3 regions of the Bradyrhizobium sp. WSM4873 genome follow, and region 3 is predicted to be linked to each of the others. Evidence: riboswitches for the same ligand, from Rfam matches in the RefSeq annotation. Region 3 holds a riboswitch; each other region holds the start of a gene.

Region 1 (7,143 bases), on a different contig from region 3:
GGTAGTCCACAATGATCGAGCAATTCGTCCTTGTCCGAGGGCGGTAGGACGGATTGACGATCGGGCCGGCGCGCCATTCGACATCGCTGCCGAGGCGGACTTCCTTGCGCCGAGGAACGAGTCGAGCAGCTATGCGACTTCTACCCGGATCTGGAGTGGGCGCTTCCCAACACGACGCCGACTTCCGTTGCCGGCGTCGCGGCGCTGCTTCGTTATCCCAGAGCGCAACACCTCCCCGGCTATGTAGGCCTAATGCTCTGAGCTCCATTGATGTCCGTTGTCACCTCAAGCCGACATCCGCATCGCTCTTGAAGGACGTCAGATGCCAAAGAGAAAGCGTCGCGTGAGCGGGGCTTTCCTTCGGAGCCTTGAGAGTCAACACCATCCAACGGCTGGCCCGCCGAACTTATACTTCACGCCAATCTTGGCCACCGACAGCTTGTTCTTCAAGTCAATGTTAGCGATTGCGGGTGCGCCTGCGAAGGCTGAGACATCCAGCGCGATGTTCTTCTTGTCGAAACTCAATCTAGCTATACTCGATAAGATGCGCTCCACTTGGGCGAGAACGCGTATTCCGCACCCGAGCCAAGCAACCAACCCCAGCTCGTGCTGGAGGAGCTCACGGAAGCCGCTCCGCCGAAACCGGCAGGGACGCTGAAGTTATGATCCGTTTGCATCCAGGCCGCACCTCCCTTGACGTACACAAGTGTCCGGTCGGCAACAACACCGCCGACCCGACCCGTGACGGTGGCTAACCAATCGCTCTTGGCCGTGCACGATGCCCCAATTCTGAGGCCGGGACTGGTGCCCTTCACATCCACACCGGCGATGTCACCCTGGACGCCAAAGATGGCCCGACCGAACTGCCAGTTGTAGCCAGCCTGTCCTCCGCGGAGAGATCCGCTTCTGTTGACAAATGAAGGCAGAGACGACACGCCGTCCAGTCTTGCCGGCATGCGCCAGCGCGTTGCGCATGAAGTGGACGCGGCACCGTTGCAGCTGGCATTGAGCACCTTGGCTACGGTGGCCTTGATACCTTCGTGGGCATCGGACACGACGAGCTTGACGCCGCGCAGGCCGCGGCGGGCGAGCTTGCGCAGGAACGCCGTCCAGAACGTCTCCGCCTCGGACGGGCCGATGTCCATGCCGAGGGCCTCGCGTCGGCCGTCGCTATTGACGCCGACCGCGACAATCACAGCGACGGATACCATGCGGCCATTCTGGCGCACCTTCACGTAGGCGGCGTCGATCCACAGATATGGCCAGTCGCCCTCAATCGGGCCGGCGAGGAACGCCTTAACCTTCTCGTCGATCTCGCCGCACAGTCGGCTGACCTGGCTCTTGGAGATGCCGGTCATGCCCATGGCCTGCACCAGATCGTCCACCGAGCGGGCCGAGACGCCCTGCACATAGGCCTCCTGCACCGCGGCCGTGAGCGCCTTCTCGGCCATGCAGCGCGGCTCGAGGAAGCCTGGAAAGTAGGAGCCCTTGCGCAGCTTGGGAATTCGCAGCTCAACCGCACCGGCGCGGGTCTCCCAAATCGGTCCCGGTAACGTTACGCTGGGCCAGACGCTCGGGGCTCTTCTCGCCATAGGCCGCCCCGGTCTGGCCTCCCACTTCCAGCTCCATCAGACGCTGGGCGGCAAAGCCGATCATCTCGCGCAGCAGATCGGCGTCGGGGGACTTCCCTACCAGCGTGCGCAGGTTCATCATGTCGTCGGTCATCGCTGGTTCCTCGGTTGCCTTGGCGTGTCGCAACCCGATCCTACCGGAGAACTGCCGGTGAGCACCGCAAAGCCGCCCGCCCGCTACGGCGCTATTGAGGGCGCGCGTCTGGGCGGCTTCGCTCTACCGAGCTACACCACCACCAGGAACGACCAACTTTTCAGGAACGACCAACTTTTCTGCGTGTGGCTGGTTTGCTTCGGCCCACCGGTTAAGATGTCGACCGAGGGAGAAGCGATCGCACGACATCGCGCCGCGCCTCGACGAGCTTTCCAATGTTCTTGCCGCCGTCGATGCTGCGCTCGATGGCTTTCGAACGGAACGGCTGCATCCGCGAGGCGTGAATAAATCTTTCGGATTACGTCGCCGAGCGCCGCTGGACCAAGGACGGAGGCTTCGTCAACGACGAACCGTCTGTTGACACAGAATCGAATACGGCGTCTAGATGTAGTTGTCACGGTCTCTCAAATCGCAAGATAGAGAGCTAAGAGGGAAGCCGGTACGGCCGAAAGCCAAAGCCGGCGCTGCCCCCGCAACTGTAAGCGGCGAGCCGCTGTCGACAGAGTCACTGGCGCAAAATCTCGGCGCCGGGAAGGCCAGACAGCAGCAAGAACCCGCGAGCCAGGAGACCTGCCGTGACAACAACAGAGTCCTCGGGCGGGGTGTCCCGGTGGTCGCTAGCCGGCAGTGGGCCGCCGAGGGCGGCTCGTTTTCCGCATGCGCCTACTTCAGCCTTGCCCCAACCCAAGTGGGATGCCGATGTCTGGTCTGGGTCAAAGCAATTCGTTGCAAGCCGCATTGCCGCGCTCGATCGTCAAACGCGAGGGCGGCACGCTTGTCTTCGATGCCAGCAAGATCCGTTCTGCGATCGCGCGCGCGGGGCGGGCGAGCGGCGAGTTCGACGACGAGGCGGCCGGCCGGTTCATGGAAGAGACTATCAAGGTCATCGCGCACCGCTTCGTCGGCGCAACTCCCAAAGTTGAGGAGGTACAGGATATCGTCGAGCAGGTGCTGATCGCGGCGGACTATTTCGCCACTGCGCGCGCCTATATCGTCTATCGCGAGAAACGCGGACAGGCGCGCCAGGACCACACGACGACGGTTGATGTCGCCGCTTCCATCAACGAGTATCTCGAACGTAGCGATTGGCGCGTAAATGCCAACGCCAACCAGGGCTATTCGCTGGGCGGACTCATCCTAAACCTCTCGGGCAAGGTCGTCGCCAACTACTGGCTGTCGCACATCTACCCGCCGGAGATCGGCCGCGCCCATCGTGACGGCGACCTCCATATCCATGACCTCGACATGCTCGCCGGTTATTGTGCCGGCTGGTCGCTGCGCACGCTCTTGACCGAGGGCTTGAACGGGGTGCCCGGCAAGGTCGAGGCCGGCCCGCCGAAGCATCTGTCGAGTGCGGTCGGGCAGATCGTCAATTTTCTAGGCACGTTGCAGAACGAGTGGGCGGGCGCGCAAGCCTTCAGTTCGTTCGACACCTACATGGCGCCGTTCATCCGGAGGGACCGCTTGAGCTACGGCGATGTACTGCAATCGATCCAGGAGCTCATCTACAACCTCAATGTCCCCTCGCGCTGGGGTACGCAGACGCCTTTCACCAATCTCACCTTCGACTGGACCTGCCCGGAGGACCTGCGCGAACAGGTGCCCGTGATCGGCGGAGAGGGGATGGATTTCACCTATGGCGACCTCCAGTCCGAAATGGACATGATCAACCGCGCCTATATGGAGGTGATGACGAACGGCGATGCCAAGGGCCGTGTATTCACGTTTCCAATCCCGACCTACAACATCGCCGCGGATTTCCCGTGGGAGAGCGAGAACGCAGATCGCCTGTTCGAGATGACGGCGAAATACGGCCTGCCCTACTTCCAGAACTTCATCAATTCCGAGCTTAAGCCGAACATGGTCCGCTCGATGTGCTGTCGGCTGCAGCTCGATCTTACCGAGTTGCTCAAGCGCGGCAACGGCCTGTTCGGCAGCGCTGAGCAGACCGGCTCTATTGGTGTGGTTACCATCAATTGCGCTCGCCTCGGCTATCTGCATCGCGGCGACGAAGCGGGCCTATTCGATCGCCTCGATGCGCTGCTGGAAATCGGCCGCAACAGCCTGGAAATCAAGCGCACGGTCGTGCAACGCTACATGGACCACGGACTTTTTCCCTACAGCAAGCGCTATCTCGGCACGCTACGCAACCATTTCTCCACGCTAGGCGTGAATGGTGTCAACGAGATGATCCGCAACCTCACCGCCGATTGCGAGAACATCAGCACACCTTGGGGCCATGCCTTTGCGGTACGGCTGCTTGATCATGTGCGTGCGCGCATCTCGGCGTTCCAGACCGAAACCGGCACCATGTTCAACCTCGAAGCCACGCCGGCGGAGGGCACGACCTACCGCTTCGCGAAGGAAGACCGCAAGCGCTACCCCGGAATCTTGCAGGCGGGCACCGGCGATCTCCCCTATTACACCAATTCGAGCCAACTTCCGGTCGGCCTCACCGATGATCCATTCGAGGCGCTTGAGCGCCAAGACGAGCTGCAACGCAAATACACCGGCGGTACGGTGCTCCATCTCTACATGGGTTCACGCCTGTCCTCAGGCGCAGCGTGCAAGAAGCTCGTGCGGCGGGCGCTCTCAAATTTCCGCCTACCCTACGTCACCGTCACGCCGACATTCTCGATCTGTCCGACGCACGGCTATCTCGAAGGCGAGCATGTCTTCTGTCCCAAATGCGACGCCGAAAAGCTCGCACTCAAGCGGCATGCCGCCGCGAACTGAAAGGAGACCACAGATGAACGAGTCTAATGCCCATACGACGAGCAGCGATCCTGCGGGGACGCTCAGCCACGACGAGCGCCAGCCCTGTGAGGTCTGGACTCGCGTGATGGGTTATCACCGGCCGGTGTCGTCGTTCAATTGCGGCAAGAAAGGCGAGCACAATGAGCGCAGGTTCTTCGCTGAAACGCGCGCCGCGCTCGGCTGAGCTGCGAATTGGCGGGGTCGCCCGGCTGTCCACCTGCGACTGGCCGGGCGAGCTCGTGGCAACGGTTTTCTGCCAGGGCTGCTCTTGGTCGTGCGGCTATTGCCACAACCCGCATCTGATTTCCCCGAGGGGAGAGTCGGAAATCCCGTGGCAGGAAGTGCTATCTTTTCTCGATAGCCGTCGCGGGCTGCTCGACGGCGTGGTGTTCTCTGGCGGCGAACCCACTCTCCAGGCTGCGCTGCCGGACGCAATGCGTGCCGTGCGAGGCGAACTCGGCTTCCGCGTCGGATTGCACACCGCCGGGCCCTGTCCCACACGGCTGTCCGCTGTACTGCCGCTCGTCGACTGGATCGGCTTCGACGTCAAGGCTGCGTTCGATCACTACAAGCGGATCACTGGCGTCGTTGGGAGCGGCATCAACGCCAAGGCCAGCCTCGTGCGTCTGCTCGAAAGCGGCGTCGCGTGCGATATCCGCACGACGGTTCATAATGCTTTGCTGGATCGCTCCGACCTGGCGCGTCTGGCGTCCGACCTTGTCGCGCTTGGCGTTCCTGCCCATCGGCTTCAGCCGTTCCGGGCGGCGGGATGCACGACCGCGAGCCTTCTTTAGTCCCCGTGAGCCGCTGCCGTCCGGGTGCCGGTTGCAGCACATATCCCTGCCATTCCCCCCCGAGTTGCGGTCCGCCCGACACCAGACACTGCTGCGGCGGCTGGAGAAACACTTCGCGTTTTGCCGCAGGAGATCTGCGGGCGCCGGTGTCTGCTGGTGGTGCGGCTCTAGGCAGGCGCGCAACGATTCCGTTGTCCGAAGCGACGCGTCAAGTCCACAGCCGCATTGAACAGTCCGTGAATGCCTTCGCGCCAGGCCACCATGGGCGCGGCGCGTGGCTGATCTGCTATGTTCAGCAGAAATGTGGGAGAGTGGCCAGGGCCGCCTGTCTCCAAGATCGCTCCCGAATCGCCACCAACGTCGGGGATCGTAGCGTGGAACAAAGCAGGCAGTGTGCCGAACTGAACTGCTCTAATGCTGCTTCGCGTGAACTGTGTCGCAATTGTTAATCGGCATTCTTGTTCCTCATCCGACATCCGCACCAGAGGCCGGCGGTCAGCGTACGCGTCCGGCACCCCAGGCAGGCGAAGGTCGGTGGCGAAGCGCTTAGGCAGCAATGGCCGCCGGGAACTGATGGCCGGAATTAGCAAATTTACGCGCATTTGCGTGCACTTAGGTCTGCTCCTCTATGCCTTGGCCTCTCGCGAGATCGCGTGTCCCGTGCATCGTGCGGCAACAATATTCCTCGCGATCGCGGTGAACGCCCTCTTCGTGCACCTTGAAATCCGCAAGTCGCTTGGTGAAGTGCTCTCGTTCGGAGCTGTCCCAGCTCAACGGCCGGGGAGAATCGGGCGGGGAAGCCCCGTTGGGGAGCGTTTGCAATCGGCGCGATGGGCGCTGTCGGCTTTGGAATAGGTGCTAATGTTCCTGCGCGTTCGACATTGCCGCGGATTGTTGAAGCAGCGCCTCTAGTTCCTTCTTCCAGCTCATCTTGTGTTTGTGTGTCTCCCCGAACGGCCATCGGACGAGGCTAACTTGGTGCGGTCCGCGCGTCCAGCGCCCCCTTTTGGTAGTTGCGAGGCCGGCCCCGTTGAGCTCGAACGCAAGGTGGGATTAGCTTAACTCGGTGTCCATCAAACCGGCAGCAGCTCAGTTGTCCGAAGCAATTCGACGGCTCGTTGAGATCGGTCTGAAGATCAAGAAATGAGAGAATTCCCCTCCCTTTCCGTTTTCGCGGTTGAGGTCGACCGGCGTCCCGTCTTTGCATTTGCTTCAAAAACCCACGCGGCAGCCGAAGCGATCTTAAAAGGTGAGGAATTGCGCACGAAACTCTCGGCCCTGAAGTCTGGCGGGGCCCTTCTGTGCGACGATTACGGCATCATGCGCTTGCGCCTAGCGCGACCTGCGGAAAGAGAGATCTATGAGGACCGGCGCTTTGGACGAATCCATCACAACGAGTTCTACGGTGCCTTCTTGATCGAGCTGGATCGGGACGCGGGTAGTCTAGATCACGTCTTGGCCGAATTGATTGACCTCGGAAACCCGGAAGGCTCGGATTGAAAGCGTAAAAGTCCTAACTTCTCTTTCGCCCCTTTATTGAGATGACTCGCGTGGGTCCCATCGGTCGGCTCACGGCAGGATCAGCTTGCGGACCGTTCTCAGGTGTGGCCCTCCCTCGACGAACGGAATCCATTCGACCTCCTCGAACCCGTAATCGATTCACCACCAGCAATCGGTTGATGACGCTCCTCGCCATGGGAATTCTTCGACCGGTGACTCGTCGTCTTCCGGGTCGCCTCTATCGAGCGTGACCTTCCCAACCAGGCAGGGCGACAGCGACGAGAAGAAGTCGCGCCGGAGGCGTTGG
Region 2 (11,175 bases), on a different contig from region 3:
CCGCCTCCTGTGCAGGGGTCTGCAACGAGTGTGCCAGCGCCGGTTGAATAGAAAAAGCAACGTTTATAGAGCTAGATAGCTGCCGGATGCGGATTGTTGTAAACCTGACCCTGTCTGCCACCAACAAGCGTAGCCGCAACGCCCTGTCTGAAACAAAACAATCGGTTACGCTCTCCACCAGCGGGGAGTCTGGCCGCGCCGACGTCACTCGGATGCGCAGCCTTGCTTCGTACGCGCCGATCCAGCGATCGCAAACACCATCCGTTCGAAGCGGATTTCAGCGCGGTTAGATGTGCCCATCGTGCTCGCGATCCCACCCCGAGCAAGAACGCATCGAGCGCTCCACCACCTGCTGCAGATGTCTCCACAAGAACTCAGTTGCCCAGCAGCAGTCCTCTTCCATTTCCGCATGGTCTCTCGCTCCGGCGTTCTTTTACTTGATACTGTGGAGAGGCGCGCTCGGAGGAGCGAACAGCTGACGCCGTGGAGAGCACGTAAGCTGATCAATTCCCAAGCAGCGCGGTAGCTAAAAATTCGCAAACGGTCACCTTGGGCTTGCCCGGATTTGAATTTGCCGGCTACGACACAGGGCGCTTCCGCATCAAACAATCTGCAGGTTTTTGCGTTCGGCGTAGTTCGACAAAGGGGAAGATCGGATTCTGGCGCGTCAGACAGTTTGAGCGGATTCACGGAAAGGCCAGCAGCTTCGCAAGTGTCGGCAGTCGAGATAGGGCAGGTCGAATGCGAACCACTGGTCGATTTCTCCTTTCTCGCTCCAGGACAGGATCGATTCCTTACGCTTACCTCCGTTGCGTGGTATATCAATCGCCATTGAAACCAGTTTTGCTAACGCGCTCCGCCAGCATTTTTGCAGAACAGCGTGCCGATGGTCCACTTGAACGGTATTTTTCTTACCCAGGTAATTTATGGTAAAAAGGGCCAAGATCTCGGAGCGAAGTGCTCAGGTGCGGATGTCGCGCATTGCAACGTTTGTAAATTGGTGCATCACCACTGTTACGGCGGTAATAGCGCTTGGGTTCGTGGGACTTGCGCTTGAGGACATACCCATCGGCGGCGCTGTCGAATGCAACTCCTGAACTTATCCAGGTTGCCATTCTGAGCGTTTATATTTCGTGCTGGGCTTACGGGACCAGCATCGACACGAAAATCCAGGGTGGAATCTATGCGGACGACCGACAGGGAGGACGTGTCCGGACCGGATCAATTGCTGCTGTCGCCTTTCTCGCGGTTGTTTCAGTCATTTTGCGTCTTGAATGAGATGGAGGAGAAGTTCACGTTAGCACCGGCCATCGGGCGTGAGCGATCCCGAAAGCCCAGGGGTCGGCGCCGGCGTTCTTCAAGATGATCAGCTTCGGCTTCCGTGACGGACCCTGTTCGTCGATGCCGCGCTTCGCGAGGAGTATGAACGGCTCCACTTCGAAAATCGACGCCGCCAAAGATCGGTTACTTGCCGCATTGAAGCTCGAGGGAGGACGAAGAAAGTATCGCCCAATCGCTCACCTTGAACATCACCGAGCACCGGCAGTTCGGGATCGGACTCATCGCTGCCATCGTCGCGCTTTCCGCTTTGATCAGCATGTCCGTTGGACTGGTTGGAATGATCCCACTTGGTACCTTCTGCCAACCATCATCGCCTTCTAGGTTCGGCTTCACTACGCCTGGGGCCATCCTGAACGTCGTCTTTGGCTTGACCGCGTTCAGCTAAATTGACTCTCCGTGACAGTCCCGATTGTCCTCGAAATCCGCATTGGACGCCATGTCACGGCATTCGGTACTTGGGCTGGCGAAGACTCCAGCCGGGATCCCGCTCTAACGATGTCTGCCCTCTGGATGGACGATGCCCGTCGTGCAAGCGGAGATCATCTCCTCCGAATCGATCGCTCTGCCTCGCGCGCCTTTCGCTTCTGTAGGGACGAGTTGGCTGCTGCACTAAACCGCCGCGTCGGTTCACGACCTAGCGTTCGATCCGTTAATCTTCCCTTTTGAGCTTCTCGCGCTCCTGCTGGAGCGCTTCGGTCTCTCGGGCGACCTCGCGTCCTTCGCCCAGTTATCCCTGGAAACGCTGGCGGGTCTCGGCGAGAACAGCGGGGGCGAAGGATTCAGTCAGCCGAACCCCGATTGCCGATCGGGCACTGCAGGGTGAGTTCATGAGCGCTTTTGCCGCCGTAGGGTTAGATATCACCGTTTCGGCAGCTCTTAGGCCCGAATAAACGTGATCCGGCCCCTTCGCCACGCTTTGTGGCTTTACCTTTATTTCGACGTCCTGATCGAACGCCGCCAGCATGCGCAGCGGCTTTCCGTGAACTGCCCTCGAAGCAGCTTGGAGATGTTGGGCTGCTTCACGCCGACGAGCTTCGCGACTTCGGTCTGAGTGATCCCCCGCTCCGCCATCAACCGCTTCAGTTGTACAATGAGGGCTGCCTTGAGTTTGTACTCGTCGGCGTTCGGGAGGCGGTTGGCCGGCAACTTCTTCTTCGTGCTCATGATCGAGCTGCGTTTATTCCGTGTTGATAGCTTCCGTGTCGCGCAGGCGCTGCCATGCGACGCCAGATCGTCCGATATGCGGATCGGCAGCCAAAAGAGCTGCTGATCGGACCACGTGAAGGTCAATTTGAACGCTCTACCGCGCTCGAGTGCTTTCGGAGTTTTGGCTTAACCTGTTGCAGGTGTGCTCGTCTTGGGGGACGGCATATATTGGCCGGGCAGCACATATGTGTGTGCTTAAGAGTATGGACAGTATTCCTGTGCGCGCGCCTGCGGAATTCAGCGTAAGACACGCGTCATTTCCATAGAAGAGATTCTGGCCAGTCTGTGAACTCCAACTCGAAGCTACGTAGGCCGGTGGGTTTTGTCGTGAATTTAAGGGTCTTCCCTGAAAGGTCGGCCAATGAACCAGATGCGAATGTGGAAACTGTCGTGCCGGAAGTTGCGACCCCAATGCCTTGCTCGCCTTCCATGCTAGAGAAGTCGGTCGCCTCGGAGAGTTGCCCAAGTGCAACTCCCTCCAGCGCGTGGTGAAATTCCATGGAGGCCAAGTATGTCCTTTTGTCAGCGGCCCACTCGCTGACCGACACTGCTGTGATCCCCGCGTCGGTCAAGAGACCACCTGCGATCCGGCAGCCATATTGAACGGTGAGAATAACCCGCTCATTCCGAACTCCGGCCGGCTCTCGATCGGCGGCAGTGATCGTGCACGCGTACCGCCTTGTTTCCGCAACCGCCCCCATACCTAGCCCGATCCACTCGAGAGCGGAACATAGTACAAAAGCGAGAGCGGGTCTTATCATTCGACTGCACCTGAACTGAAACATCGTTCTCTGCTCTGTACAATCTGACGCTACGGGCGATTCAAGCTCCTTCGATCGCTCTGCCGGATCAACGTTACTCAGGTGACTGCGGTGTCGCAGAAGCCAGGCGAGCGGTATCCCCCGGCAGTGCCCTTGGACGGGGCCGGACCGATTTCATTATCGATGCGCAGCGGGCAGCACGTCGGTGAACCAAGGCTATGGGCCGAGCTTTTCAGGTCGGCGGCGGCCATGAGAGGCGCGACGGCCCGCGGCGCCGGAGCGCTACATTCCTGACCCAGGCGCAGGCGCTCTGTGAGCGGACGCTATTTAACGCGGAATGCTCCCGCGGCACAGGTCCCGAAATTTTGCTTCACAATCTCAACGTAAAAGGAAACGTGGCCGAGACGAGCCGTTCAAAGGCAGACTGCCGCTCAAGCAGACGCTCTTCGAGCATCTTACGCTGGAGATCATCTAGCTCGCTTTGAAGCCTTCTGCGACAACGCCAAATGTCATTCCGTACGGATCTGATCTCATTCAAGCGCTCGTCAATCGACGTCATCACGGATACCGTATCCAACTTGAACCAGCCATGGACAAGTGCTCAATCACGTTCTTCCTCGCTAACACGCCGATAAATCTCAGGACTTGGGCCATCTGCGGACTGATGTCACGATCTCCTCCCAGCGTGTCCTCTTGTATCGGCATCATTCAACGCAAGAGCACGAAGTAGCGGTTGCTCCTGCAGAAGTTCAGCTTATTTTGCCCCAGCGCGCAGGATTTCAAAAGCGAGCAGCAGCCCGTGAGTGGGCCGACTTGGTAATCCAACCAACACCCGGGGTCAGGCTGGTCACCTGTCGAATTGGAGTAGCGATCAATCGGACGGTCGCACCGTCAAACTCTGGGCAGCCGCGCCTTTCAGACTTGAGCACGGCAATGCCATGCCAGCGAACCTCAGGTGGAATTGAATCAAGCCATGTTCGGTCTCGGAGGCTCGTCCTTCACGAACGAGCCGGGCTTCGCGGCGGCGGCGCGCCAGAGCGGCCCGGATATAAGTCGGAGAGGCTTCAGTCGGCCGGGCTCGGCGAAATCGTGAACGATGCGCACCGCCGGGCGCCTCTCAGTGTCTCGCCCAGCTGCGTAGGTCTTGTTACCGCCGTTCCCGCGTGCGGTCGGCAAGCTAGCAAGCGAACCTCACCACAAAAGTATCTACGATCACCTCTAGCCGGGCCTGGCGCTTGTGGCATCTGTGACACTGAATGTAGTGATCAAACCAAGACATCAGACTTTGTTTGTTCGTCCGGACCCGTTCTACAACTAAATCAGCAACTTGCATCTCGGACGCAACTGGCATCGCAGTTGCTAATTGTCCAATGACACCGTGAGCGCTGAGCGCGGCCATTGGTGTAAGACGGATACATCAACTTTGCGGGAGCGTATTGGCCACCCAATCGCTCGATGGAGCACCGATGCGGCCACCGGACAGCTTACTGCTTGCGGCACACTTGTTGTTGTCAGATCGACCATCACGCCGAACGTTGAGGCGCTAGGCTGATCGACCAACAGAAAGGCCGCGATCTAAGCTCAAAGCCAACTCGCGAATCACGTAAGCCCCTCAAGCCCGTGCGTGAACGCCGGCGGCGAGCTGCAAAGTCGCACATTTTTGCAGCCTCGCTTCAGATGATCCGCTGCATACTGCGCCGGACCGTCGAGGAACGCGTGGCATCGCTTTCGACTGTTTCCTTGTTTAACAATCAGAACTAATGAGGCGGTGTATGAACATGTCAATCCCGGAGCTTCGGCTTGTCGCTGAAGCATCGATTTTAGCTATTGGGCTGCTGATGTCATCAGGAGCTAACGCCGACGATGATCTGATGAGAAACGCCAAGCAGACCTTCCATCCAATCCCCTCGGTCATTCCTGCGGTAAAAGACAATCCGGTGACGCATGGAAAGGTCGAGCTTGGCAAGATGCTGTTCTTCGATCCGCGGCTATCAGCGAGCGGGATCATTAGCTGCAATACGTGCCATAATCTCGGCACCGGCGGAGTCGATGCCGGTCCGACCTCCGTTGGTCACGGCTGGAAGGTCGGCCTACGTCGGGCGCCAACCGTCTACAACGCAGTGTTCAATGCGGCGCAATTCTGGGACGGACGCGCCGCGGACCTGAAGGCGCAAGCCACCGGCCCGGTGCAGGCGAGTGCCGAAATGAATGCGACTCCGGATCATGTGCTCGGTATCTTGAACTCAATGCCCAGCTACGTCGTCTTGTTCAACAACGCGTTTCCGAACGAAGCGAGACCGGTCACCTTTGAAAATTTTGCGAAGGCGATCGAGGCTTTTGAAGCGACTCTCATTACACCTGCGGCTCCGTTCGACCAGTATCTGGAGGGCAATACACGTGCTCTCGATGATCAGCAAAAGTCAGGGTTGGCACTGTTTATGGCGAAGGGATGTTCCTCTTGCCACAATGGTATCAATCTCGGTGGACAGGCCTACTTCCCGTTCGGCGTGATGAAAAAGCCGGACGCAAGCGTGCTTCCGGACGCCGATAAGGGCCGGTTTGCGGTCACCAGGGCGGTCGGCGACGAATATGTCTTCCGCGCGGCGCCATTGCGAAACGTCGCGTTGCGAGCCCCTTACTTTCATTCGGGACAGGTTTGGAGCCTGAAGCAAGCTGTTGCCCTGATGAGTGAAATCCAGCTCGGCACCAAGCTTAGCGATAGAGAGGAAAACGACATTGTCTCATTTCTGAATTCGCTGACCGGTCGGCTGCCTAAGATCGAATATCCGATACTGCCGACGCGCAACAACACGACACCAAAGCCTTCAATAGGCAGATAGCCTTAGCAGCACCGGCCTCATTCCCTGCCGAACAGCAACAGATGCGCTCCAAGAACCCGGGGTCCCGCAATGACGCCAAAATGAATGATCCCCTGCTGTCACTGATAAGCAGGCACATAAAAAGCCGCCCGGCCTCAATGCGAGGCCGGGCGAAAGTCACGCGGGAGCGACGCTGCTTTCCGCATCGTTCCAGCTTTCGTCGGTAGGGAGGACTACCGGCGATCGACTTACGACGAGGGCATTCGCCGTCAAACAAGGAGAAGCGGATATCGCTCTGCACAACTTAGCGAGCCGCTTGCCTTTCGCTGCTGTCGTAAACTTCAGGACTTGCTCACCACTTGCCAGCTGTCCGGTTGGCACGGGCAGCGCCTTGATGGAGCTGGGATCCATCGCGCAGGCGGTTTGACTGCCGAGCCCTGAAACTCAACCGTCAGTTTGCCGTCACGCGCCAGTATTTTGGCACCGCCGAATACCAGCAAATCTTCCCGAAGACCGCGCGAAGGCGCAAATTAGGTATGAAATTCCGCAAGGGCGGTAAAATAGATTGTTTTGATGGGACGCATCCACGCGATGGATAAATGAAGCGATAGGACCGTGGTTCGCGTCGAGCGTAAGTGACTTGGAATATGTCACCTAATCGGTATGGCCGGCATGCGGTCGTCCGCCGGTTCGAGCTTGTCGCCGCTGTATGCGATCGCCTCCGCCGGGGCAAACCGGCATTCGCAGGCGCTGGACACTTTGGAAGCTCGCAAGGATATCGCGAGCTCCCAAAGCGCGTTCATCTTATTCACAGATACGTTGGCGACACGCTCCGTACGATCATGCCTCGGCCCGCAACTCACGTGCGGCGGCCACCATATTGACGAGCGCGGGACGCACCTCCTCCCATCTTCGAGTTTTCAGTCCGCAGTCGGGATTGATCCAGAGCTGCCGATCGGAAACCCGCTGCCGCGCCAACACAATCAGCTGCTTGATCTCGGCTGCTGCGGGAATGCGCGGTGAATGAATGTCATAGACGCCTGGCCCGATTTCATTAGGATATTTGTAGCTCTTGAAAGCGTCGAGCAATTCCATTTTGGAGCGCGACGCCTCGATTGAAATGACGTCGGCATCCATTGCTGCGATCGCATCGATGATTTCGTTGAACTCGGAATAGCACATGTGCGTATGGATCTGAGTTCCGTCAGCGACAGCGGAGGAGCAAACGCGGAAACTGTCCACTGCCCAATCGAGATAGTCCTTCCACTGCGATTTGCGCAGCGGCAATCCCTCCCGCAACGCAGCCTCGTCGATCTGGATCATGGTCGCTCCAGCCGCCTCAAGGTCGATGACCTCGTCTCGGATCGCGAGAGCGATCTGTCGGCATGTCTCGCTCCGCGGGATGTCGTCACGGACAAACGACCAGTTCAGGATCGTCACCGGTCCGGTCAGCATAGCCTTGACGGGTTTTTTGGTCAGAGACTGCGCATGTCGCCACCATTTAACGGTCATGGGCTTCGGGCGGGAGACATCTCCAAACAGGATAGGAGGACGAACGCACCGCGAGCCATAAGACTGAACCCAGCCGTGCTTGGTGAATGCGAAACCCAACAGCTGCTCGCCAAAGTATTGAACCATGTCATTGCGCTCGAACTCACCGTGTACGAGCACGTCCAGGCCGATATCTTCCTGCCAATGCACGGTATGGGCTGTCTCCGCTTTCAGAAGCTGCTCGTACTGCGTGTCATTCAGCGCTCCCCGCGCATGAGCTGCACGCGCATTGCGGACGTCCGCCGTTTGCGGGAAGGATCCGATGGTTGTGGTTGGAAACATCGGCAATGCGAAGGCGACGCGCTGGACGTCGGCGCGCTGGGTGAACGCACTGCGACGGCGACGCATGCTATCGTCGATCGCGGCCATTCGTCCGGCGACGTTCGCACTGTGGATCTTCGGCGATGTTTCGCGGGTGACGGATGCATCCTCTGAGAGCGTGAGTTCATCGGCCACGTCGGCAGCATGGCCAGCCAGCGCTTTGCCCAATATCGAAAGTTCCTTGATCTTCTGCACTGAGAACGCCAACCACGTCTTCAGATTGGGATCGAGATCGATCTCTAGTTCAATATCGGTCGGAACATGAAGCAGCGAGCAGGAGGGGGCAATCTGAACACGGTCCCGGCCCAGTTTTTTGACCATAGGAGCAAGTTGGTCGAGTAGCGCCGGCAGATTAGAGCGCCACACGTTGCGACCATCAACGACACCGAGCGAGACCACGAGATCTCTACCTGCTCTGGCGACAATCGCGTCCAACTGGTCAGGTGCACGAACCAGGTCGACATGAACCCCGGCAACGGGCAAGGCCAATACTGTTTCAAGATTGTCGCCGACAGCCCCGAAGTATGTGGCCAGCATGATTTTAAGCGCCGGCACGGCCTTAGCGAAATGAGCATAGGCCCGGCGGACAGCGGCCCGAGATGCTTCGTCGACGTCCATCACTAGGCATGGCTCGTCGAGCTGAACCCATTCAGCGCCGCGCGAGGCTAGTTCGCGGAGAACATCGACATAGACGGGGAGGAGTCGATCAAGCAGCGACAGCGGATTGAATGCGGGATTTACGCTTTTGCCGAGCTTCAGGAAAGTGACTGGGCCCACTAGGACGGGCCGCGTCTGATAACCGAGGCTTCTTGCCTCCTCATATTCCTCGATCGGCTTCCGAGAGGCATACGTAAAGATCTGATCCTGGTGAAATTCCGGCACCATGTAGTGGTAGTTCGTATCGAACCACTTCGTCATCTCCTGTGCGGCTACGCCGGGCCCATGCTGAGCGTGACCACCGTCTTGAGCGCCACGCGCCATGGTGAAGTAGGTTTTGAGCGACACAGGACCTTCGTTCCAGCCGTAAACGTCGGGAATGGCGCCGACCATTAGGCTGGTATCGAGCACATGGTCGTAGAGCGAGAAGTCATTCGAAGGAATGACGGTCGCACCGCGGGATTTTTGCCGTGCCCAATTAGCGGCACGAAGTCCACTCCCCACCTCGAGGAGCTCGGCTTCGCTGGATTTTCCCGCCCAGTAGCTCTCGAGCGCGAATTTGAGTTCGCGTCGTGGGCCGATGCGTGACGTCCCCAGTGTGGCAACGGGAAGCGAAAGGATTGACATAGCTTAGACCCCATGTTGGGGCAAAGGCCATGGCGGACGCAGATAGCGAACATCGCGTGAGCGACAACTGCTTGGCGCACACCGGGACGCCCCGCCCGTGGACGATATCTTGTCGAGGCAGGTCTCCTGGCTCACGGGTCGTCGCTGCTGTCCGGCCTTCCCGAAGCCGCATGGCTTCAGTGACTTCGTTGGACAGCGGCTCGCCGCTTACAGTTGCGGGGGCAGCGCCGGCATTGCACCGGCTTCCCTCTTAGCTCCGGATCAAACGAAATCCGGAGACCGCGACGGCTTGAATTATGCGCACGAGGATCGATGCGTCAACCTACCGATTCTCGCTGCGATATTGCCCAAGCGATTACGAGCGCACTAGGCAGGTAAGACGGTCTTGCTCGCGGCCTAGTGAACACGCCCGGATCTGTGGAGGCTCCGCTTTTGAAATGCATTCGCTCCCTGCTCGCGTAACGGTTGAGCTCCACCACCGGAACGAACCCGGGCCGCTTTCGGTATCTGTGTGATCGCGAGGAGGCGACCTTTTCCGTCAGCAGCTTTTCGAACCTGCGCGTCAGGAAGGTGCGATCATCCTCGGCCGGCATCCGTTTGGTCACAGCCCACGAGGCTCCCTAGAAATTTCGAAAGCCGGATTGCTCCAGGACCGAACGGATGATCAGGTCGGCTCCTTGGTGTTCGGCGGGCCCGCGACCAGGCACGAGGTCGTCCGCCTCCGTGAGGTTGGCCAAGATGATCTTCTCGGTGCACTAGGTGTTCACGTGCTCAGCGACTTTTGCGCCGGCTTCGATGCGTCCGTGGCCGCTCGACGCCGGGTCTTCCTCGCCTCGACTCGCCGCCAGCGACGATAGGCCGTAACGCGGCCACTGAGCATCGAGGGCCTTGTCCTTGTTCGTGACAAATTCGACGGTGTCCTCCGACAGAGCCCTTTGAGGGGTTCCTCGGCGTCGCTCAGCGTCTTAAGCTCATAACGATGTTAATCGACCTCGATGCGCCCCATGCGGTCGTGGTCTCCTCAAGGTCCCACATCTACAACTTCGTTCGCGAAATCGAGCGATGAGGCCTTTTGGTCGCGGGCTGCCTATCCTGTCTTGGACGGGACACAGGTGTCAGGGACCGGGCAGACCACCGCGCATTGCGGCGTGTCGCAATGGCCCTCGCACTCCGTACATTTTTTGGCATCGATAACGTAAATGTCACGCTTCAGACTGATCGCCGCGTTGGGACACTCGAACTCACATGCGCCACAAACGGTGCATTGCGAAGCGACGATCTTGTAAGCCATGCCTTCCGACTCCTTAGGCGAGCGATGCCATGGGCGATCCCTTTCAAATGCCGTGCCAAACGCAGACGCGCTCAATGTTGGGCAATTTGCCCAATTCGGCTGTCCCGGGTCTGAGACCATGTTGCGTCTGCGACAGCAACAGGTCGCTTCAATTTCAGCCTACGAGCCATCGGGCCCTCTTGCGAGAGTCAGTCGCGACTTGACGCTGGAAGCGTCCGTCGGTTTGTTTGGCACGTCAGCGCGGGGGCAAGCGAGGCTGACGCTTCCTCCACCGGCGGCGACAAAAACCCGCGAACGAACGCAGGTCTACGTCGGATCTCGGCAAACCTCCGGTCACACACCCCGACTGGAGGTTTGTGCAAGCCTCGCTCATGGCTGCAACGCTAGCTCCGCGGAGGACTCGCTGGAGGCTTGCCAAAACGGGCTTGTGGTATAACAAGCTTCGGAGGGAAATGAAGTGGCGGCGGGACGAGCGACACTGGCCCTGCAGACCGAATTGCACTCAGCCTCATGCCTGGTGCCGAGTAGGCATGGCGGTGCTCGTGAGCGTCGCTTGGCCGCACTCAGCCACTCGCAACTATTTTAGACGAGCTGGAGCAGG
Region 3 (11,175 bases):
GCCTTGCTGCAGCACCAGGTTCGACTTGCCGTCGATCGCGACGCTCGCGTCCTGCCTGATCAGCGAGATGCGGCAGGTCTTGCCGGGCTCGCCGCCCTGCATGCCGAACGGCGCGATCACCATGCGCTCGATGCAGGTGGTCAAATGCATCGACGGCGCCAGGATGCGATAGGTACGGATGACGCCGTCTCCACCGCGATGCGCGCCGGCGCCGCCGGACTGCCAGCGAATGGCCTGCTGCTCGACTTGAATCGCGTAATTCGCCTCGATCACCTCGACCGGCGTGTTCGAGGTGTTGGACAGATGCACCCGCGTCGCCGAGATGCCGTCTCGATCGTGCCGCGCGCCCTCGCCACCGCCGTGGACCTCGTAGAGCATCTTCCACGAACCGTTCTGTCGCGGTTCGGCGAAGAAGAGGACGCCCGCCGTGGTCGCCCCGCCGGCCGACAGACGTTCGGGGATCGTATTCTGCATCGCGCGAAAAATCGCATCGACGATGCGCATCGAGGTCTCGTGGTTGCCGGCCGCGACCGAGGCATTCCACCCCGGCTCCAGGATCGAGCCCGGGCGCGTGATGATGGTCAGCGGCCGCAATGCGCCCGCGTTCTGGTGCATGTCGCGCCCGCTCATGATGCGCGCGGCATAGGCCACCGCCGAACGCGCCATGAACGGGGTCGTGTTGCAGAAATTCGAGACGCGGTCGCAGCTTCCCGAGAGGTCGAAGGTCGCTTCGTCGCCGGCAATGGTGATCTTGACATGAATGCGCGCAGGCGCGTTGTTGACGCCGCCGTCGTCCAGATAATCCTCGCCCTCGTAGACGCCATCCGGCAGATCGCGCAGCGCCTCGCGCATCTCGATTTCGGAGAGATCGTGCAGGCGCGACTGCACCGCCGTGAAGACCGCCTTGCCGTGCTCGCGACAGAGCTCGACGATGCGCTTCTCGCCGGCTTTCGTTGCGGCGATCTGGGCGAGAAGATCGCCCTCGCAGGATTCGGGATCCCGAACATTGGCCTTGAGCAGCTGCACGATCGGCGTATTGACGCCGGCTGCAGTAGCAATCAGAACCGGCGGAATGCGCATCGCCTCCTGGAAGGTGTCGATGGCTTTCGCAAAATAGCTGCCGGGCCAGGTGCCGCCGATATCGGGCCAATGCGCGAGGCTGACCGCGAACGCGACGATCTCGCCATCGACGAAGACGGGCCGCACGACCTTGACGTCGTTGAGATGATTGCCGCCGAGCGGGCCGACATTGTAGATCAGTGCGTCGCCGTCGTTCAGGCTGTCGCGCGGCACCACTTTCAGCAATTCGAGGACCGTATAGGCCATCGCGCCGAGATGGATCGGGATGTCGCGGCCCTGCCCGACCAGGTCGCCGCGGGCGCCCGTGATCGCCGACGACAGGTCGCCGGCCTCGCGCAGCAGCGGCGAGCGCGCCGAGCGCGTCATCACCAGGCTCATCTCCTCGGCCGCGGCCGAGAGCCCGTGCCTGATGACCTCGACGACGAACGGATCGAGCTTCATGAGGCCCCCCGCGTCAGGGACAGATTGCCTGAAACATCCGGCCTCGCCTGCCAGCCGGGCGGGACCACCACGGTCGACCATGCGTCTTCGATGATGGCCGGGCCGCTGACGATCTCGGTCAGCGAGGCGCGATCGATGATGCTTGTGGCAATGTCGTGAAAGCCGTCAAACGAGCAGATGCGCTCGCCGACCGTCCTGACCGCGACGGCCGGCCGGCTCACGACGGTCGTCGACGGACGGCGTGCCTGCACCCGCACGGATTCGATGACGCAGCTCTCGCCCGTCGCATAGCCGAACAGCTCGTGGTGCCGGGCCAGAAAGTCCTTCTTCAGCGTGATGACGTCGAGCGGTCGCGCGAACGGCACCGCAATGGCGTCGTTCTGCGCCGCGTAGCGCATCAAGGCCACCAGCTCGATCTGAATCTCGGTCGCGGCAACGCCATTGGCGATCAGCGGCGCCGACGCATCGTCGATCAGCACCCGGATCCGCTCCGACACACGGGCGAGGTCGATGCCGTCGAGCGCCGCGCGCAGGGTTTGCTGCTGGAGGAAGCTGAAATCGGCGGTGAGACAGCCCAGCGCCGAAAACGCACTCGATGCACTGGGAACGACGACCTCGACAATCCCGTAGAGATCGGCAAGGCCCGCGGCGTGCATCGGGCCGCCACCGCCGAAGGCAAGCAGCGTGCAATCGCGTCCGTCGATGCCCCGCTCGACCGTGACGCGGCGGAGCGCACGCGCCATTGTCGCATTCGCGACCTTGATGATGCCGAGCGCGGTTTCGGTCAGGCTCAGCCCCAGAGCGCGCGCGATCGGCGCGATGACATCAGTCGCTGCCTTGATGTCGATTCCGATCCGGTCGCCAAGTTTGGTGTCGGGATTGAGATAGCCCAGCACGGCGTTGGCGTCGGTGATGGTCGGCTTGGTACCGCCGCGGCCGTAGCAGGCCGGTCCCGGCTCGGAGCCGGCGCTTTCCGGCCCGACCGTCAGGCCACCGGGGCCGTTGCGAACGATCGATCCGCCGCCCGCCCCGATCGAATGAACCGCGAGCATCGGCTGGCGCAGCGGCTTGTCGCCGAGCATGCGGCCGTCCGTCATCTCGGCCTGGCCGTCGACGATCAGGCAGACGTCGGTCGTGGTGCCGCCCATGTCGAACGTCAGCATCCGCGACGTGCCGAGCTGACGCGCGATGCTGACGGATGCGGAGACGCCGGCCGCGGGGCCCGACATCGCCATCACCAGCGGCCGCCGCTTCACCGCCGCGATCGGGACCATGGCACCGGCCGAATGAAACACCTGCAGGCCCGGGCCGATCGGCAGCCGCTGCTCCAGCTCGCTGAGATATTCCACCGCGATCGGCATGGCGGCCGCGTTGAACACGGTCGCCGAAGTCCGCTCGTATTCGCGCGCCTCGGGATTGACCTCGTGCGACAGCGAGACGTGGGCAACGACGCCCTTGAGGCGTTCGCCGAGCATTTTCTCGTGGACGGGATTGGCATAGGCGTGAAGCAGCGCGACCGCGACGCTCTGCACGCCGGTCGTTTTCAGCCATGCGACCAGGCGCTCGATCTCCGATTCCTCCAGCGCCTTTAGCACCCGGCCCTCATGATCGAGGCGCTCGGCGACGCCAAAACATCGTTCCGGCGGCACCAGCGGCGGCGATTTCGGCGGGATGTCGAGACGGTAGAGATCGCGGCGGCGATAGCGCGCGATCTCCAGCACGTCGGCAAAGCCTTCGGTCGCCACCAGCGCCACTTTCGGCAGCCTGCCCTCGACGATGGCATTGGTCACGCGCGTGGTGCCGTGGACGAAGCGCCTGACCTCGCTCTTGCGCAGGCCCACCGCCTTGATCGCCTCCAGCATCGCCTGAACCGGAGCCTGCGGGCGTGATGGCACTTTCGCGATCCGCGCCTCCGCGGGGGAGCGCCGGATTGCGATGATGTCGGTGAAGGTGCCACCGATATCGGTGCCGACCTCCCAGTGATTTTCGTCGGTGCTCATTTGGCGTCAGCTGCGGACGACGTTTGAACCGGACGCCGGGTGCTTCCCGTCCATCGCCAGGTTCAATCGCAATCCGAGAGCGCTCATCATCATCCCCTGTCATGCCACCGCTTGCGAGCGTGCGACAGAGCGACGGGCTCGGGATAGGGCCAGAGTTGTCGCAACGCACAGGACCGGTCCGCAACCAGCGCGGCGCGCCGAGGCACATTTTAGTGCAGCGCTGCCCGCATGGAGAGCAGGTCTGTGTGGATCGTTCCACGCGTGACAAGTGCAGCGCACCACGAATTTTCCCGGACGAAACGCCACATCCGCTGCACTGCAATCCGCGCGCCGCGCACGCACTGTCTAATTTGCAGGCGATCGACCGGCGCTACGGGCCATGCGATTGCTTATGAGCTATGCATGGCAGTCGGCTCAGCCTCTCTTTATTGTACGATCAGTAAGCGGTGGTTTTGCCCGCTCAACGCATCCCGACCAGGCGGCGCCAGCCGATGACGATGCCGGTGATGGAGAACAGAAAGCCGAGGGCGCAGAGCCCGACGACCAAACAGTCGCGCAGCAACGGATGCGCGACGAGGACCGGAAAATCCAGCGTGTGCAGCGCGCCGTAGAACCAGCGATAAGCCCGCCGCGACGAATCCAGCCTTTGCAGCACATTGCCATTGGCGCCGTCGATGTCGAACCAGAGGTCGCCGCAGTAGGAGCGGTAGACCGGGGCACCCGGAACGGTGGACTGCGCGGGATAGTCGTCATTGCCGGCAAGTACGGACGGTACGCCGCAGCCGGCCGCGAGGTGCGCGGTCAGCCCCTGGACCTCGTGCACATCCAGAAATCCCGTTGGTCCATCGCGGGGCACATCCCCTGCCTTGATCAATGTCTGACCGGCAAGGCCCGTCCGATCCCGCCGATAGAGATTGCCGTTGAAGGCAAACCATTCGATTTCACGGGCCGACGGCGACACAGGCTGCCGATCGAGCGATACAGCCACCGCCCAGTTCGGTGAAGCGTTCATCACGCTGGATTCAGCCGAGGTCAATTGCCCACGCGAGAACAGCCGCCCGTGATCCATGGAGAGCCAGCCACTGAAAATCCAGCTCAGCACGAACACCATCGCGGCGAGGCCGATGAGATGATGCAGCGCATGCCAGCCGCGATAGGGCGAGCCGATCAGACCGCCTCGAGGTTTGATCCGCGCGAGGCCGAGCACAGCGCCCAGCAATGCTGCGATCAGGGCCAGCAGCGACAAGGTCCAGACCACGCGATCCCACAGCGACCAATTACTTCGCAGGACTGTCGGATAGATCCAGTGCAGCACGCTGCCGACGAGATTCCAGGTCCGCTCGCTGCGCGTCGTATCCAGAACGATCTCGCCGGTGAGCGAGGAGACATAGACCTCCGTTCCGGCGGAGTCGCCGAGGGCAGCCTGAAACAAGGGCCGGTGGCGGTCAAAGCCGTTCGGCACGCTCCATTGGTCATAGTCCGAGCGCGCAACGATTGCGGCTCGCGCGGCATCCAGCCCACGGCTGCGGGCGTGATCTCGCGCGATGGCCAGCGCGACGTCGAATGATTTGACCGACGCGTCGGCCCCGTCGGAGGCGCGGACTGCGCCCGCGCGCGACGGCCCCGAGACGACATAGACCTGTCCGTCGCTGCGCTGGATCAGGCGAACGCGTGTCGCATCCGCGATCCCGCTCGCAGCCACCGCGTCGGCGACCGTGATCTTCATCTGCGCGCTAGCCAGCGGCACGAGCCCGGCAAAGCGTTCAGATTCCGTCAACGACGGAAACGGAACGAAGTGCATCACGATTCCCGTCGCGAACCACATCGCGAACAGCAGACAGAACGCGATCCCGAGCCATCGATGCAGCAGGACGATCGCGCGCATCATCGATCAGCGTCCTACCATTTGAACGCGGCCGAGACTTCATAGGTCCGCGGCGCGCCCAGCAGGATCTGGTCGGGATAGAACGGATCGCCCCAGATCGCGTAACGCTTGTCGGCGATGTTGCGCACCCGGAAGGTCAGGCGGGCCTGGTCGACTGCATCGAACACGGTCTTGGGGATGTCGACGAAGGCATAGACGTCCGCGACGGTATAGGCCTTCAGCGTCACGGTGTTGGCATCGGTGTTGTAGCGGTCGCCGACATGGCGGCCTGTGATGCCGAGCTCGACCGCCCAGGGCGTGAAGAACCGGTACGACGCGCCGGCATTGGCGACGACGCGCGGCACGTTCGGCGGCGTGTTGCCGGAGAACGAGCCGCCGACAAAATCGTAGTCGGCGTAGCGCGCATCGACATAGGCGATGTTGCCCCAGAGACGCAGAGGCTCGATCGGACGCACGGACGCGGCAAGCTCGACGCCCTTCGATTCCTGCCGTCCGGCAAGATTGAGCTGCATGCCGCCGGCCGCGGCATAGACGTTCTTGCGCAGGATGTCGTAGGCCGAGAACGACCACTCCGCCCGGTTGTCCCAGAACAGATGCTTGACGCCGGTCTCATAGGTGCGCGCGGTGGTCAGGTTGAGCGGATCGGTCGGATTGAGCAGGAAGATGTTGTTGGCTGCGAAGTCGGCGCCGGTCGCATATTGGCTGAAGAAGGTCAGGCCCGGAACGACTTCCCACGTATAGCCGATACGGCCGGTGGTCGGGGCCCACGATTGCGAGAACGGGAAGTTCGCCTTCTCCAGACCGAACTTGTCGGTCGAATTGCGGTCGAGCCCGATATGCTCGACGCGCAGGCCGCCGACTAGCGAAAAGCTGCGCGTGAGCTTCAGCCGGTCCTCGAATGACAGCGCCTCATTATCGATGCGCGCAGTCTGCTGCTGAATGGTGAGCAGGCCGTAATAGCCGCGAGGCGGATCGACCAGTGGAACGGAATCGCCGGGGAAATTCGCGGCGCCCGGCCTCACAAAATCAAGATAGCTTGAGGACAGCGTCGTGACCAAGCGGTTGTCAAAGCCGGCGATATTCGCATCCCAGATCAAGTCGGTGATGTTGCCGACCAGGCGTTGGCTGTGCGCGACATAGAAGCGCTCACGGTCCACCAGGTTCGTACCGGAATTGAACGCCTCGATCTCATTGTTGAACCAGGTGCGCTCTGCGCCGTAACCATAGGCCTGGCTTTTCAGCGTCAGGTCGGGCGCCAGCTTCAGCTCGAAACCGCCGCGCAGCCAGACCTCCTTCGCTACGTTCTTGTTGTCGAGCACGTTGTAGTTGGTGTTGAAGGTGCGGTCGTCGATCGTGACGGCCCCAAGATCAGTCTTGTTGAAATAACTGCCGGACACCATGCCCGTCGTCGCATGCGAGCCGCTGAAGGCGATCGGCACCAGCGGCGCACCCCAATAGGCTTTCGAGCGATCTTCGCGGTACTCGATCGCGCCCCAGACCTTGAGGCTGTCGGAGATGCGGTAGTTGAGCTGGCCCGACACGTCGAGCGTCTTGGTGTTGGTGTCGTCGGCAAAGCCATTGAGCGAGGAACGGCTGACGTCGAAGCGATAGTCCAGCCCCTGCACATTGGTGCTGCCGCCCGAGCCGTAATGCGCCCGGAACGAATTGAGCGAGTCCCAGGAGAAATCCGCCTCGTTCCGGATCGGACCGGTGTGCGGCTGCTTGGTGACGAAGTTGATCGCGCCGCCGGCGGCGCCCTCGCCTGACATCAGCGACGCCGGACCCTTCAGGAATTCGACGGCCTCCAGATTGGCCGTGTCGGTGATCCGCGAGGTCATGTTCTGCGGACCGATCTTGATGCCGTTGTAGAGCGTGTTGATCTGGCTGTTGGTGAAGCCGCGCATGGAGAAAGCCGAAGGCTCGGCCGGATTGTCGCCGGATGTGACGCCCACCGCGCCCTGCGCGACGTCGGACACGGTGCGGTAGCCCTGCTCGCGCATGGTTGCGGCCGAGATCACCTCCACGGTCGCGGGCGTTTCGCGCACGGTCAGGCCAAGGCGCGAGGCGCTTTCCGCAACGGTATTGGTGTTGAGCGGCGTCTGTGCTGCCGCGTTCGGCACGACAGGCTTAGGCGTTACAGATGCGACCGTTGGCCTGCGCGCAGCCGCGCGGCGCGGGCCCTGCGCCTCCCGCGCGGCGGGCTTGGCCGGCTTGCGGGATTGGACGGGCGTTACCTCGACCGGCGGCAGAGGTTCGCGGGCCTGCTGCGCCAGCGCGGCGGGCGGATCAAGCACGGCAAAGGATGTCAGCACGGCGGATGCGAGCAGGAACGCGCGCGGTCGTACAATACGAACAGGAGACACGGTCTTGGACCTCGGTATGACGTCAGTGGCACGTCACAGCGAACCAAGGTCCCATCTTCGGGCTTATAAGCCTTCCGATGAAGCCGAATGTCTGTACTCCCCGACCGACATCTTCGCGTGTGACCACGGCTGACGGCAGGTCTCCTGGCTCGCGGGTCAGTACCTTGCGTCGCCTTCCCGGGACCGAGACACCCAGTGGCACGTGACGCAAGATTCGCCGCTTACAGTTGCGGGGGCAGCCACGGCATTGGGGACAATGTCCCCGCACCGCATTCCCTTTTCATCCCCTCTCGGGGAAACCGTCGCGAGCATCTAGGATTACGATCCAGACAGAGTCAATGTATCAGTTGCCGCGTTAGTGCCACGGCGACCAATTTCCCTGGAGATAAGCATGGAAGGCGAGACCTTCCTCTGGCTGATACGACACGCGCCCGTCGATGGCGTCACGGGGACGATCCATGCGGCCGACGTGCCGGCCGATCTCGGCGATCGCGCGCAGCTGGAGGCGCTGCGGCAGCGCCTGCCGCGGGACGCCGCGCGCTATGCGAGCCCGTCGCGGCGCACGGTCGAAACGGCCCGCGCGCTGGGGCTCGAGCCGTTGCAGCTGGACGAATTCAGCGAGCAGAACTTTGGCGACTGGACCGGCCGTCGGCATGACGAACTCGCCGCGACCGGTGGCGAGGCCTATGCACGGTTCTGGAACGATGCGGCGCGCGGACGGCCCCCGGGCGGCGAAAGCTTTGAGGAACAGGTCGCGCGCGTCCGGCTAGGTTTGTCGAAGATCGGCACCGGGGCCGCAACGCTCGTCGTGCATTCCGGCACGATCCGCGCGGCGCTGTGCATCGCGCTGGATCTGACGCCACAAGCGGCGCTGCGCTTTGTAATCGATCCGCTGTCGCTGACGCGGATCGACCGGCTCGCGACCGGCTGGCGCGTCGTCTGCGTCAATCAACCGATGATTTGATCAGGCGGGACGATCAGGCACATTGGCCTGCGCAAAGGTCGCCATGCCGTTGTGGAGGGCGCAGGCCGACCGCACCAGCGGCAGCGCGATGGCTGCGCCCGACCCTTCGCCGAGCCTGAGATCGAGGCTGATCAGCGGCTGCACGTTCAGCGCGCGAAGCACCAGCCGATGTCCCTGCTCCGCCGACTGGTGCGAAGCCAGCAGGAACGGCTGGCACGACGGGTTGAGCCGCGCCGCCGCCAGCGCCGCGACCGACACGATGAAGCCGTCGATCAACACGGGGATGCAGCGCTGCGCTGCTGCGATAATTGCACCGCAGATGGCCGCGATCTCGAGGCCGCCGACGGCGCACAGGATCTTTTCGGGCGAAGCGCCTGCAATGCCATGGCGCGCGATCGCAGCGTCGATCACCCGCGCCTTGTGCGCACGGCCAGCCGCGTCGATGCCGGTGCCGCTGCCCGCGATCTCCTCCGCGCTCACGCCGAGCAAGCCGGCCGCGATCGCCGCCGATGTCGTGGTGTTGCCGATGCCCATCTCGCCGAAGATCAGAAGATCGGGCTGCCCGGCCTGCGCGCGCGTCACCGCACGTCGGCCGGCGTCGAACGCAAATGCCAGCTCCGTGGGGGTGAGCGCAGCTTCGACGCTGAAATCGCGCGTGCCGCTGCGCGGCTTGTCGGTCACGATTCCAGCCATCTCTTGCTGCGCCAGCGTGCCGGCGTCGACGACCTCCAGGTTGGAGCCCAGCTCGCGCGCGAGCACCGAGATCGCGGCGCCGCCGGAGGCGAAGTTCGCCAGCATCGCGATGGTCACTTCTTTCGGATAGGCCGAGACGCCCTGCGCGACGATGCCGTGATCGCCGGCGAAGATGATGATCGGCGCCCGCGCCGCGCGCGGCTGATCGGTTGCTTGCAGGCCCGCAAGCTCGATCGCGAGCTGCTCGAGCCGGCCGAGCGCGCCGGTCGGTTTCGTCAGTTGCGCCTGCCGCGCCACCGCCGCCTCGCGGTGGACTGCGGAGATATCGGGGCATTGTTGGGTGACCCATTCGGGGAGCATGCTGCCTCGCTTGCCTCACGGCCTGCGCTTGAGGATGTAACTGTCCATGATCCAGCCGTGCCGCTCGCGCGCCTCTTGCCGCACGGCGACGATACGGGAGCCGATCTCGGCCAGCGCGCCGGACATGATAATCTGATCGGGCATGCCGAGATAGGCCCCCCACCAGATGTGCAGGCCGGCCGGATCAAGCGACTGGAACGCCGTGCCGCCGTCGAGCATCACCACCACGGTATCGACACCTGCCGGCCAGCCACCATCGCGCAAGCGGCGTCCGGTCGTGACGAGAAAAGGCTCGCCGATGTCATTGAGCGGCAGCGCATGCGCCGCGCACAGCGCCTGGATCGAGGTGATGCCGGGAACGGCCTCGATCTTTGGCGAGGGATTGAGCCGCCGCGCAATGCGCAGCGAGGAATCATAAAGCGAGGGATCGCCCCAGATCAGCAGCGCGACTCTGCCCTCGCCTTCGAGATGATCTGCAATCGTCTGCGACCAGGCAGCGGCCACGGCATCGTGCCAATCGTCCACGCCCTTGCGATAGTCCGCTTCAGCGGCATCGCGGACCGGCAGATCGAACTCGGCGATACGCGTCGTGTCACTGGTGAGTACATCCGCGCAGATCGTCCGCCTGAGATCGGCGAGATCGGATTTTGCGGTTCCCTTGCGCGGGATCAGGACGAGATCGGCCGCGTTGATGGCAGTGATCGCGGCGCGCGTGAGCTGCTCGGGATCGCCGCAACCGATGCCTATCAAGGAGAGCGTGAGCATCGTGGCCGCGAAGAGCGGCCATCACGGCCGCCCTTTCGCTTGTCTCTAGGCCGCGTTGTGCAAACGCGGCGTGACGAGGCCGGCCGCGGTGACGCCGCGCAGCGACTTCGCCAGCGCCAGCACGCCAAGATCGGCGAGCGGCTCGATCACGATAACGAGCGCATAGGACGCCGCGAAGGTCGCGATGTTGGCGAGGTTGGTCGCACCGAAGCCCGATCCATAAATCGCCCAGAACGCCACCCAGGCGATGACACCGGCCTGATAGGTCGTCGAAAGCGCCAGCGCCTGGCGGTACTTCAGATCGACATAGGCCGTGTTGCGCGAAATGATCCGCGTGGCGATCGCCTGGATCCCGAACAGCGGCACCAGCAGCGTGGTGACGTTCATGCCATATTGCGGCAGGTCGGGCGGCTCGAAGAAGATGCCCTGGAACAGCAGGCCGAACGCGAGGCCGAAGGCCGCAGGCGCAGCTCCAAACAGCAGGAACAAGGTCGAGCCGAGGATGAAGTGCACTTCGGAGACGCCGACCGGGAAGTGCGGCAGGATCTCAAAGAAGATAAACACGAGTCCCGTGGTGGCGAACGTCCGCGCCGCGAACGACGTGATGCCCTGCTCGCGCACGGT

The links. Region 3 has a riboswitch for cobalamin ahead of AC0L21_RS03695 (TonB-dependent receptor). Riboswitches for the same ligand answer to the same signal wherever they lie in the genome.
Region 1: linked by a shared signal. The riboswitch ahead of AC0L21_RS36055 (ribonucleoside triphosphate reductase) and the one ahead of AC0L21_RS03695 (TonB-dependent receptor) in region 3 are both predicted to bind cobalamin.
Region 2: linked by a shared signal. The riboswitch ahead of metE (5-methyltetrahydropteroyltriglutamate--homocysteine S-methyltransferase) and the one ahead of AC0L21_RS03695 (TonB-dependent receptor) in region 3 are both predicted to bind cobalamin.

What each region holds. Positions count from the first base shown of each region.
Region 1 is NZ_JBVVPS010000054.1:18,954-26,096, forward strand. Features, by position in the region: gene AC0L21_RS36040 (hypothetical protein) at 376-525, opposite strand; gene AC0L21_RS36045 (outer membrane protein) at 531-956, opposite strand; partial or broken gene AC0L21_RS36050 (IS256 family transposase) at 916-1,725, opposite strand; cobalamin riboswitch at 2,166-2,377, shown strand; gene AC0L21_RS36055 (ribonucleoside triphosphate reductase) at 2,485-4,521, shown strand; gene nrdD (anaerobic ribonucleoside-triphosphate reductase) at 4,535-4,726, shown strand; gene AC0L21_RS36065 (anaerobic ribonucleoside-triphosphate reductase activating protein) at 4,683-5,336, shown strand; gene AC0L21_RS36070 (hypothetical protein) at 6,480-6,836, shown strand; gene AC0L21_RS36075 (hypothetical protein) at 6,996-7,143, opposite strand, start outside.
Region 2 is NZ_JBVVPS010000034.1:14,031-25,205, reverse strand. Features, by position in the region: gene AC0L21_RS31480 (XRE family transcriptional regulator) at 2,272-2,631, opposite strand; gene AC0L21_RS31475 (hypothetical protein) at 2,802-3,047, opposite strand; gene AC0L21_RS31470 (cytochrome-c peroxidase) at 5,081-6,148, shown strand; gene metE (5-methyltetrahydropteroyltriglutamate--homocysteine S-methyltransferase) at 6,968-9,283, opposite strand; cobalamin riboswitch at 9,383-9,582, opposite strand; gene AC0L21_RS31460 (4Fe-4S binding protein) at 10,371-10,574, opposite strand; gene AC0L21_RS31455 (EAL domain-containing response regulator) at 11,152-11,175, opposite strand, start outside.
Region 3 is NZ_JBVVPS010000001.1:760,206-771,380, forward strand. Features, by position in the region: gene AC0L21_RS03680 (hydantoinase B/oxoprolinase family protein) at 1-1,521, opposite strand, end outside; gene AC0L21_RS03685 (hydantoinase/oxoprolinase family protein) at 1,518-3,521, opposite strand; gene AC0L21_RS03690 (PepSY domain-containing protein) at 3,982-5,409, opposite strand; gene AC0L21_RS03695 (TonB-dependent receptor) at 5,421-7,769, opposite strand; cobalamin riboswitch at 7,887-8,088, opposite strand; gene AC0L21_RS03700 (histidine phosphatase family protein) at 8,161-8,733, shown strand; gene cobT (nicotinate-nucleotide--dimethylbenzimidazole phosphoribosyltransferase) at 8,734-9,786, opposite strand; gene cobF (precorrin-6A synthase (deacetylating)) at 9,802-10,551, opposite strand; gene AC0L21_RS03715 (energy-coupling factor ABC transporter permease) at 10,597-11,175, opposite strand, start outside.